4 regions of the Bacillus sp. A015 genome follow, and region 1 is predicted to be linked to each of the others. Evidence: riboswitches for the same ligand, from Rfam matches in the RefSeq annotation. Region 1 holds a riboswitch; each other region holds the start of a gene.
The links. A riboswitch is a leader RNA that binds a small molecule or an ion and turns the genes downstream of it on or off. The one in region 1 is predicted to bind S-adenosylmethionine.
Positions count from the first base shown of each region.

Region 1 (2,196 bases):
CTTCCTTCGGCTGTCTGAAGACGCGTAATACTTCGCCTTCTTCGACAATACGTCCATTCTCCATCACTGCCACACGATGACAGATTTTGCGAATGACGTGCATTTCGTGTGTGATGAGCACAATCGTTAGCCCTAATCGTTTATTGATATCAGCTAAAAGATCAAGGATGGAATCTGTTGTTTGCGGATCAAGTGCAGATGTTGCTTCGTCACACAGAAGAACCTTTGGATCATTGGCTAATGCTCTCGCAATTCCCACACGCTGCTTTTGCCCACCGCTTAGCTGAGAAGGATAAGCATTTTCTTTTCCTTCTAAACCGACCAATTTAATTAGTTCATTTGCACGGGCTCTCCGTTTTGACGTCGGAACACCTGCAATTTCGAGCGGGAACATAATATTTTGTCTTACTGTTCTTGACCAAAGTAGGTTAAAGTGCTGAAAGATCATGCTGATTTCCTGTCTTGCTTTACGAAGTTTCGCATTCGATACTTCATTGATCCGGTTGCCTGCCACTTCAACAATTCCTTCTGTTGGCAGCTCCAGACCGTTTAACAGGCGAATAAGAGAGCTTTTGCCCGCGCCGCTATACCCGATAATTCCGAAAATTTCACCTTTATCAATATCCAAGTTGACGTCTTTCACTGCGTCAACATTTCCGCTTTTTGAGTAGTACGTTTTTGATACATTCTGTAAATGGATCACAGTCTGATCACCTGCTTTCTTGCTGAATCTATAGATTGTCATCACATACGTTCATTTATTCTTCTACTATCATGACTCTAGCCTGCTGCCAGATCAGTAAAAAAGACCTAACTGCAACGCAAGCAGAAAGGCCTTTTATTTCAAATACGCCTTTCTCTCATCTTTCAAAGCGTTGCGGCTTTGAGTGAATTGGCACCAATTTCAGCTATGCTGACGGTTGCCGGGTTTCATAGGGCACGTCCCTCCACCTCTCTTAATAAGAGAAAATATGTTGTTTTATGTGATGTTCATGTTTTTACTAACGTAGAATATCATGCTACCCGAGATATGTCAACGCTGTAAACCGCTAATTTCCAAGTAAACGACTACGTTATCATTTTCCGAAAAAAACCGTTCGTCAGCCAAAGCACAGCCTCTAGTCTGAGAAGCGCGCGGAATGAGCCTTTGACTTTGACTTGTCCCCTGCTGATAAGCTGCTGCAAGGACATGTCTCCATCTAATAATTGTAGAATTTCTTTCCTCTCACCATAGAAGATGAGATCCGATAACTCAATTGCAGGCAGTTTCTTCACTTCACCACGTTCATCCACAATCAATGTACAAGAGTCCGTTTCCGCCTCAAATGTAATCTTCAAGGATGATGAGGAGAGCAGCGGCTTTAACAATAATCGCTGCCCAGCGTTTCCATGGGCTTTCACTTTTTCCACATGTATAACCTCCCTGTCATTTGGTTATACATAACATTTCTCTACAAACATCGGCTTGTCCTTTATAAACAGCTCGACAAATTTTCAAATGAATTGCTTGAAATATGACTAAAAACCGCTTTATTTAGCGGTTTCAATCATTTCATGAAGATATGGAACTGAGTGAAAGGCATAGCCTTTTTGCACAATCTCACCTTTTTTAAACAGTAGAAAGCAAGGCACACTTTCGATTTCAAATGCTTTCGCAAAGCCTGGTGAGTAGTTTAAATTGTTCTCGTAAAATGGAACATCCGGCTGCATGGCATCTACGACTGTCAGCATCTTCTTTGCCACCTGGCATGTTCCGCAAAACGGAGTATATAAGTACAAAAGAAATAAATCGTCCTCTATCTCCTTCAATTCATGCTCTTCAATCTCTTTCATATACGTCCACCCTCATAAATATTTCGAATGAACATCAATGTTTGCAGCTAATAGGATAGATGCAATGTGGGCTGACGGTGAAGCGGCCACTTCTCGGTACGTTCTGTCGACAAACAGATGAAGTGCTTCAGGGAATTCTTTTCGAAATTGCTTCCGCAGTTTGTCGCCAGCATCGTCACTGTCTGCTAATATGTAAACGTCTTTTCCTAATAAATCGTCCACGAGCTGATCCAGCTTCGATGTACTGATCGTGCCATTGGTGCAAATGATGGTAACAGGTTCACTAATGACTTCTTTTAGCTTTTGTTTGTCTGATTTACCTTCTACAATGATGACCTTTTCTATCTCGACGTTCATCACGAT
Region 1 is NZ_JBSPZB010000004.1:220,720-222,915, forward strand. It holds gene ACSLGF_RS05695 (methionine ABC transporter ATP-binding protein) at 1-703, opposite strand, end outside; SAM riboswitch class I at 858-966, opposite strand; gene ACSLGF_RS05700 (SCP2 sterol-binding domain-containing protein) at 1,069-1,410, opposite strand; gene ACSLGF_RS05705 (thioredoxin family protein) at 1,531-1,833, opposite strand; gene ACSLGF_RS05710 (toprim domain-containing protein) at 1,846-2,190, opposite strand.

Region 2 (2,196 bases), on a different contig from region 1:
GCCGGTAATTTTTGCTGATTCAAAATGTTAATATGGTTTTCTTCCCATTCGACGGAACGGGGAACTTCAAATTCTTTAGACAAAACCCGTCACTCCTTTACAGATTGCTGGAATAATGCGACGAGGTCAGACGCTGTTTCCACTGCATGATATTGTTTAATGAATGTTTTGCCGAGCGTAAGTGCTGCTTTTTTCTGCTGAATCCGTTTAGTTGATGATGGAATCGCATCAAGATCAGCTGCATGAGCAAGACCAATGGTTCGGCGAACAAGCTCACAGCCGGCAAAGCCTGCCGCTTCTTTTAAAATCCGGTCAAAGGTTGTTTCTAAAAAGCTGTCCGATACACTAAACGCTTCAATGCTGTCTTCTTTCCATGCCTTTGTGAACACTTCTTTGAATGTTGCCCACACATTGACGACATGGTCAAAAAGGTGCTGCTGTTCTTGTTCATTCTCATGAGATAAAGCATTCAGGAACAGATTGGAAATGAAGTGACCGATATCGAATCCGAAAGGACCGTAAAAAGCGAATTCTGGATCAATGATTTTCGTTTCCGTTTCGTTTGCAAAAATACTTCCAGTATGAAGATCTCCATGAACCAGTGTTTCAGCTGAGGTTAAGAAGATACGCTTCAGCTCTGCGGCTTTTGCTTGCAGTTCAAGATCAGCCCACAGTGCTTTTGCATCTTCTCTTAATTCCTCTTCGAAGTCATTTGTTTCACTATCAAAGAAAGGGTCTGTGAAGACGAGCTTTTCTGTGATGTCACAAAGATCAGGGTTCGTAAACTGCTTCACGAATTGTTTTTTGATTTTAGGATTTGTGGCAAAGTCAGATGTGTAAAATAGTGTTTTGCCTAAAAATTCACCGACATGATCTGATAAATGCGGATATTGTTTTCCGGCAATTAGCCCTTTTCTGACGATTTCTAAGTGTGATAGATCCTCCATTGCTGTCACAGCAAGAGCTGTATCAGAATAATAGACTGCTGGTACGAGATGCGGCGCATATTCTGACTGCTTAATCAGTGCAGCACTTTCAATTCTTGCACGATCTAATGTAAGCGGCCAGCTCTCCCCAACCACCTTTGCATAAGGCAGTGCCTGCTTGATGATCAATCCTTTTTCACGTTTGTGATCAAAAATATGAAAGACGTAATTTAAATTCCCGTCACCGATTTCAGTACATGTCAAATGACTGCTTTCTTGGATCAAACCAAGTCTAATCGCCAGTGCAACTGCCGAGCTCTCTGTTAATTCTTCATATGATGCCGTAAGTGTAACCAATTGCTTCCCCTCCAAATCATATAAAAAAGCCTCTTTCTCCTGAGAGAAAGAGGCTTGATAGCGTGTATGCTCTAAGCCTCTCTTATCTCTCAGCACATACGTCTGATGGAATTAGCACCGTGCCCTATAAGACAATTGTCTTGGCGCTGTACTTGCTGCGCCCCACTTCACAGTGGTATTAACGGTCGGTTGCTGTTGGGGTCAAAAGGCCAAATCCCTCGCCCAACTCTCGATAAGAGAAATCAATATGTAATTGTTTTGTCTGCATGCATTTCTTAATTCAAGATATTATCAGAGCTGCTCTTCACATGTCAATCTTTTTTCAAAATTGCTTTACAATTCATAAAACAATCCATTACAGTGAGTGTATTGTCACGTAACTTGAATAGAAGGTGAAAAAATGGAATTCCAGCAATCAGATGTGTTGAAACATTTACCGAAGCAGTTTTTTGCGTCGCTTGTCCAAAAAGTGCAGAAAAAAGTGCAGGAAGGAGCTGATATCATAAATTTAGGCCAGGGAAATCCTGATCAGCCAACTCCTCCGCATATTGTAAAAGCCATGCAGGAAGCGGTAGCAAAGCCCGAAAATCATCAATACTCCTCTTTTCGCGGAACAGCAAAACTAAAAAAGGCCGCCGCAGCCTTTTATGAAAGAGAATATGGTGTCACGCTTGATCCGAAGACAGAAATCGCCATATTATTTGGGGGGAAAGCGGGACTAGTTGAGCTGCCGCAATGCTTACTGAATCCAGGTGATACGCTGCTTGTCCCAGATCCGGGTTATCCTGATTACTGGTCAGGCGCTGTGCTTGCTGGAGCTCATATGGTCACCATGCCTCTTCTTGAACAAAATGATTTTTTACCTGACTACCATCTATTGCCTGAGGCTGATAAGAAAAAGGCAAAATTGATG
Region 2 is NZ_JBSPZB010000007.1:87,918-90,113, forward strand. It holds gene mtnA (S-methyl-5-thioribose-1-phosphate isomerase) at 1-83, opposite strand, end outside; gene mtnK (S-methyl-5-thioribose kinase) at 90-1,283, opposite strand; SAM riboswitch class I at 1,364-1,521, opposite strand; gene ACSLGF_RS08465 (aminotransferase class I/II-fold pyridoxal phosphate-dependent enzyme) at 1,684-2,196, shown strand, end outside.
Region 2: linked by a shared signal. The riboswitch ahead of mtnK (S-methyl-5-thioribose kinase) and the one ahead of ACSLGF_RS05695 (methionine ABC transporter ATP-binding protein) in region 1 are both predicted to bind S-adenosylmethionine.

Region 3 (2,196 bases), on a different contig from region 1:
TTTTTGAAGAAACCGTTACGTTTGCGAAAGATCACAAATTGTGTGTTGTCCATGATTTTGCATATGGCGGCATTGGATTCGATGGAGAAAAGCCGGTCAGCTTCCTGCAAATAGATGGAGCAAAAGAGACGGGTATTGAAATTTACACATTGTCCAAAACATATAATATGGCCGGCTGGAGAGTTGGTTTTGCAGCAGGGAATGCCTCTGTCATTGAAGCCATTGAGCTTTATCAGGATCATCTGTTTGTGTCACTGTTTAAAGCGACTCAAGATGCAGCGGCAGAAGCACTTCTAAGCGATCAAACGTGCGTACAGGTGCAAAATGATCGGTACGAAAAAAGGCGGAACACTTGGATTGCTGCATGCAAAGAGATTGGGTGGGACGTAAGCGCACCAAAGGGATCATTTTTTGCCTGGTTAAAGGTGCCTGAAGGATATACATCTGAAACTTTTTCTGATGTATTATTAGAGAAAGCACATGTTGTCGTTGCACCGGGAAATGGCTTTGGTGCTCACGGTGAAGGCTACGTCCGAGTTGGTCTTTTAACAAGTGAGAAGCGGTTAAAAGAAGCCGCAGAGCGCATCGCTGCCTTGCAGCTATTTGAAAAAAGCCATTGACAACGCAAAAAAATGGTGCGATAATTCAGGCAATATTGAAGAAAATCGAATATTCTTATCAAGAGTAGGCAGAGGGACTAGCCCAATGAAGCCCGGCAACCGACTTCCATGAAGCACGGTGCTAATTCTTGCAGCAGGCGCTGAGAGATAAGATTCGGATGAATGAGACGAAACCTCTTTAAGGCGCTGCCCAAGCACTTAAAGAGGTTTTTTTATTGAACATATAGAGGACGCAATCGAAAGGGGATTCCTAGTGAGTGAATTACTGGCAACATACGTATTAACACATCGAGAGGATGAACAAATTGACCGAAAAGCGGAGCAGATCGCGCTTGGTTTAACAGTTGGATCATGGACGGATTTGCCGCAGCTCAAAAAGGAGCAGCTGAAAAAACATAAAGGCCGAGTAGAGAAAGTGACAGAAAAGGTTGCATCAGCCGAAAATGGCCTGTATCAATCAGAGGTAACAATTGCTTATCCTGAGGCTAACTTTTCAGCTGACTTACCAGCCGTTTTAACGACGATATTTGGAAAGCTTTCACTAGATGGGAAAGTAAAGCTTGTCGATATAGAATTTTCGAAAAGGTTTAAAAGAAAGCTGCCTGGACCGGTATTTGGAATAGAGGGGATACGAAAGAAGTTAAATGTGTTTGATCGGCCGCTTTTGATGAGTATTTTTAAAGGCGTGATCGGCCGTGATATGACGGATTTAAAAGAGCAGCTCCGTTTACAGGCATTAGGCGGTGTTGACTTCATCAAAGATGATGAAATTTTATTTGAAAGTCCATTAGCCCCTTTTGAAGAACGAATCAAAGAAGGAAAAAAGATATTAAAAGAAACATATGAAGAGACAGGGCACCGAACGCTGTATGCCGTCAATTTAACTGGCAGAACCTTTGATCTTAAAGATCGAGCAAGGAAGGCCGCTGAACTCGAGGCAGATGCGCTCCTATTCAACGTCTTTGCCTATGGACTTGATGTCATGCAAAGCTTAGCTGAGGACCCAGACATTCAATTGCCTATTATGGCACATCCAGCAGTGAGCGGCGCGTTTACATCATCTCCTGAATATGGATTCTCACATTCTCTTCTTTTAGGTACATTAAATCGATATGCTGGCGCTGATTTGAGCCTTTTTCCATCTCCTTATGGATCGGTCGCACTTCCGAAAAAAGATGCCCTTGGTATCTATGAAGCTTGCGTGAAAGAGGATACGGTTCAAAAAACGTTCCCTGTCCCATCAGCAGGCATTCACCCTGGTATGGTTCCAGTATTGATCAAAGATTTTGGATTCGATCATGTGATTAACGCAGGTGGAGGAATTCACGGACATCCGCGGGGAGCCATCGGCGGAGGGAAAGCATTTCGATCCATCATTGATGCGGTGATAAATGAAGAGTCCATCCAAGAAAAGGCATCATCTTGCCAAGACTTAAAAGCAGCACTTGATCTTTGGGGAAGGGTAGCAGAATAAATGAAAAAACCAATTGTATGTTGTGATTTTGATGGAACGATTACGAAAAATGATAATATTATTCGCATCATGAAGCAGTTTGCACCAAGTGAATGGACGAAG
Region 3 is NZ_JBSPZB010000007.1:90,163-92,358, forward strand. It holds gene ACSLGF_RS08465 (aminotransferase class I/II-fold pyridoxal phosphate-dependent enzyme) at 1-620, shown strand, start outside; SAM riboswitch class I at 673-774, shown strand; gene mtnW (2,3-diketo-5-methylthiopentyl-1-phosphate enolase) at 874-2,094, shown strand; gene ACSLGF_RS08475 (2-hydroxy-3-keto-5-methylthiopentenyl-1-phosphate phosphatase) at 2,095-2,196, shown strand, end outside.
Region 3: linked by a shared signal. The riboswitch ahead of mtnW (2,3-diketo-5-methylthiopentyl-1-phosphate enolase) and the one ahead of ACSLGF_RS05695 (methionine ABC transporter ATP-binding protein) in region 1 are both predicted to bind S-adenosylmethionine.

Region 4 (2,196 bases), on a different contig from region 1:
TGCTGCGACAAGGAATTTTTTGAAGTTCAGCTTCTTTGGCGGGTCCAGCTCTACGATAATCGATCGTTTTTTAACAGCCAGCTCGTCAAGTCCAGGTTCAGTGCGCTGGTCTTGGATCGAAATGATTTCTTCTTTTAATATTTTCACTTCTTTTTCAGTGATCGGTGCTAAATCTTTAACAGCCTCAGCCATTGCGCTAATATGCTGAGGCGTCGTTCCGCAGCAGCCTCCGATAATGCGTGCGCCTTGATTTCTAAACTCTAGTGCACTTTTTCGGAAATAATCATTATCTGTATCATAGACGAGTCTGCCTTCTTCAAGAGACGGGAGACTGCTGTTAGGATAGACAGATAAATGAGAATTTTCCAAAATCGGGACGCCTTCGAGTGCCTGAATCATATGATAAGGGCCCAGCCTGCAGTTGATCCCAACGACATCAGCGCCAAGAGAGGATAGTTCAGATAAACCGTCCTTCAGCGGTGTACCGTCCTGCAAAACACCTTGCTCGTGCATGGATACGTTCATGACAATCGGGAGAGTCGTTTCTTTGCGTGCAATTTCGAGAACGGCCTTCGCCTCTTCCATATCATAATACGTTTCAAGCAATAATCCGTCAGGCTGTTCATTTAATAGGATGTACAGCTGCTCTCTAAAGCTTCGTTTGATCTCGTCTATAGAGTAGGCATTTTTGTTAAACGTTCGAATGCCGCCAATCGTTCCGAGTACATAAGCTGAGCCGGCGGCAGCTTTTGCAATTTGTACCGCTTTTGTATTGATGCGTTTTGTTTCTTCCTCTAAGCCGTAGCGGGATAGTTTAATATAATTCGCACCGTACGTGTTCGTTTGGATGATGTCAGCTCCAGCCTGCACATACGCCTCATGCACTCTTTTCACTTCATCTTCTTTTGATAAATTTAGTTCTTCAAAGCACCGGTCAATGCCGTAAGAGTATAAAAGTGTTCCCATTGCTCCGTCAGCAATCAATACGCGATTTTGTAAGTCTTGTAATAGGCCCATTGTATTCCTCCTTATTTCTATGTAACAAAAAAAGCCTTCTGATAAGAAGAAGACTTTTTGGCTGTATCGTAATTCTTCTCCTTATCTTCCAAGCAGTTGCTTGCTGGATTTAGCACCTTGGTCATAGAAAATACATTTCTACTACACCGGTTGCTGAGGCTTCACAGGGCCAGTCCCTCTGCCTCTCTTGATAAGAAAGCGATATGAACATGTCAATGAATTGAACTTCCATCAACTGTAACGAAAAAATCGGAAATAATCAATGGAAAATTTAAAATTTATCGAAAATTTATAAATTGGACGTCAATCGGCAAATCTGCTTTGCGCATGAGTGAAATGACCTCTTGTAAATCATCTTTATTTTTTCCTGTTACACGCACTTGGTCATCTTGAAACTGCGACTTCACTTTGATGCCAGATTGCTTAATGAGTGCGTTGATCTTTTTGGCATTGTCTTTATCGATACCGCTAATCAGCTTGGCACGCTGGCGTACTGTTCCGCCTAGGGCATGTTCGGTTTTTCCGTAGTCGATGTTTTTAGTTGGAACATTTCGTTTAATCAGCTTTGTCACAAGCACATCTTTTAGCTGTTCAAGCTTGAAGTCATCATCTGAGATGAGAACGAGCTCTTCTTTTTCAAGTGAAATATCACTTTTACTTCCTTTAAAATCATAACGATTTTTAATTTCTTTTAGCGCTGCTTGAATGGCGTTTTGCACCTCTGGCAGTTCCACCTTCGATACAATATCAAATGAACTTTCTTTTGCCATAACACATGACCTCCAAGTATAGATATTGCGTCTATTTTATCATGCAAACAGGGCAAGAAGAAACTTTATCGAATAGACAAATCAAAGAGTTCAGCCGCTTGCGGTATAAATCAAGGGAAGTTTGTCCACTTTAGCTAACAGAACTAGAGATGTTCATGTTGAGAGAAGTATAGTAGAATAAAGTGAATCAAAAGATGAACGAACGCTCTTTTATGGGCAGATAGGAAGGAAGAGAACATGAGACCAGGTGAGCAATTGACCTTGCAAATAGAGAACGAGATGGAGTACGGCTACTTTTTGACAGATGGTGAAGATTCTGTCCTCTTGCACCGCAGTGAGATGACAGAGGATATTGATGACAGGGATGAAGTAGAGGTCTACTTATATGTAGATCATGAAGAAAGACTAG
Region 4 is NZ_JBSPZB010000011.1:807-3,002, reverse strand. It holds gene ACSLGF_RS10900 (bifunctional homocysteine S-methyltransferase/methylenetetrahydrofolate reductase) at 1-1,017, opposite strand, end outside; SAM riboswitch class I at 1,096-1,214, opposite strand; gene ACSLGF_RS10895 (YajQ family cyclic di-GMP-binding protein) at 1,296-1,787, opposite strand; gene ACSLGF_RS10890 (CvfB family protein) at 2,025-2,196, shown strand, end outside.
Region 4: linked by a shared signal. The riboswitch ahead of ACSLGF_RS10900 (bifunctional homocysteine S-methyltransferase/methylenetetrahydrofolate reductase) and the one ahead of ACSLGF_RS05695 (methionine ABC transporter ATP-binding protein) in region 1 are both predicted to bind S-adenosylmethionine.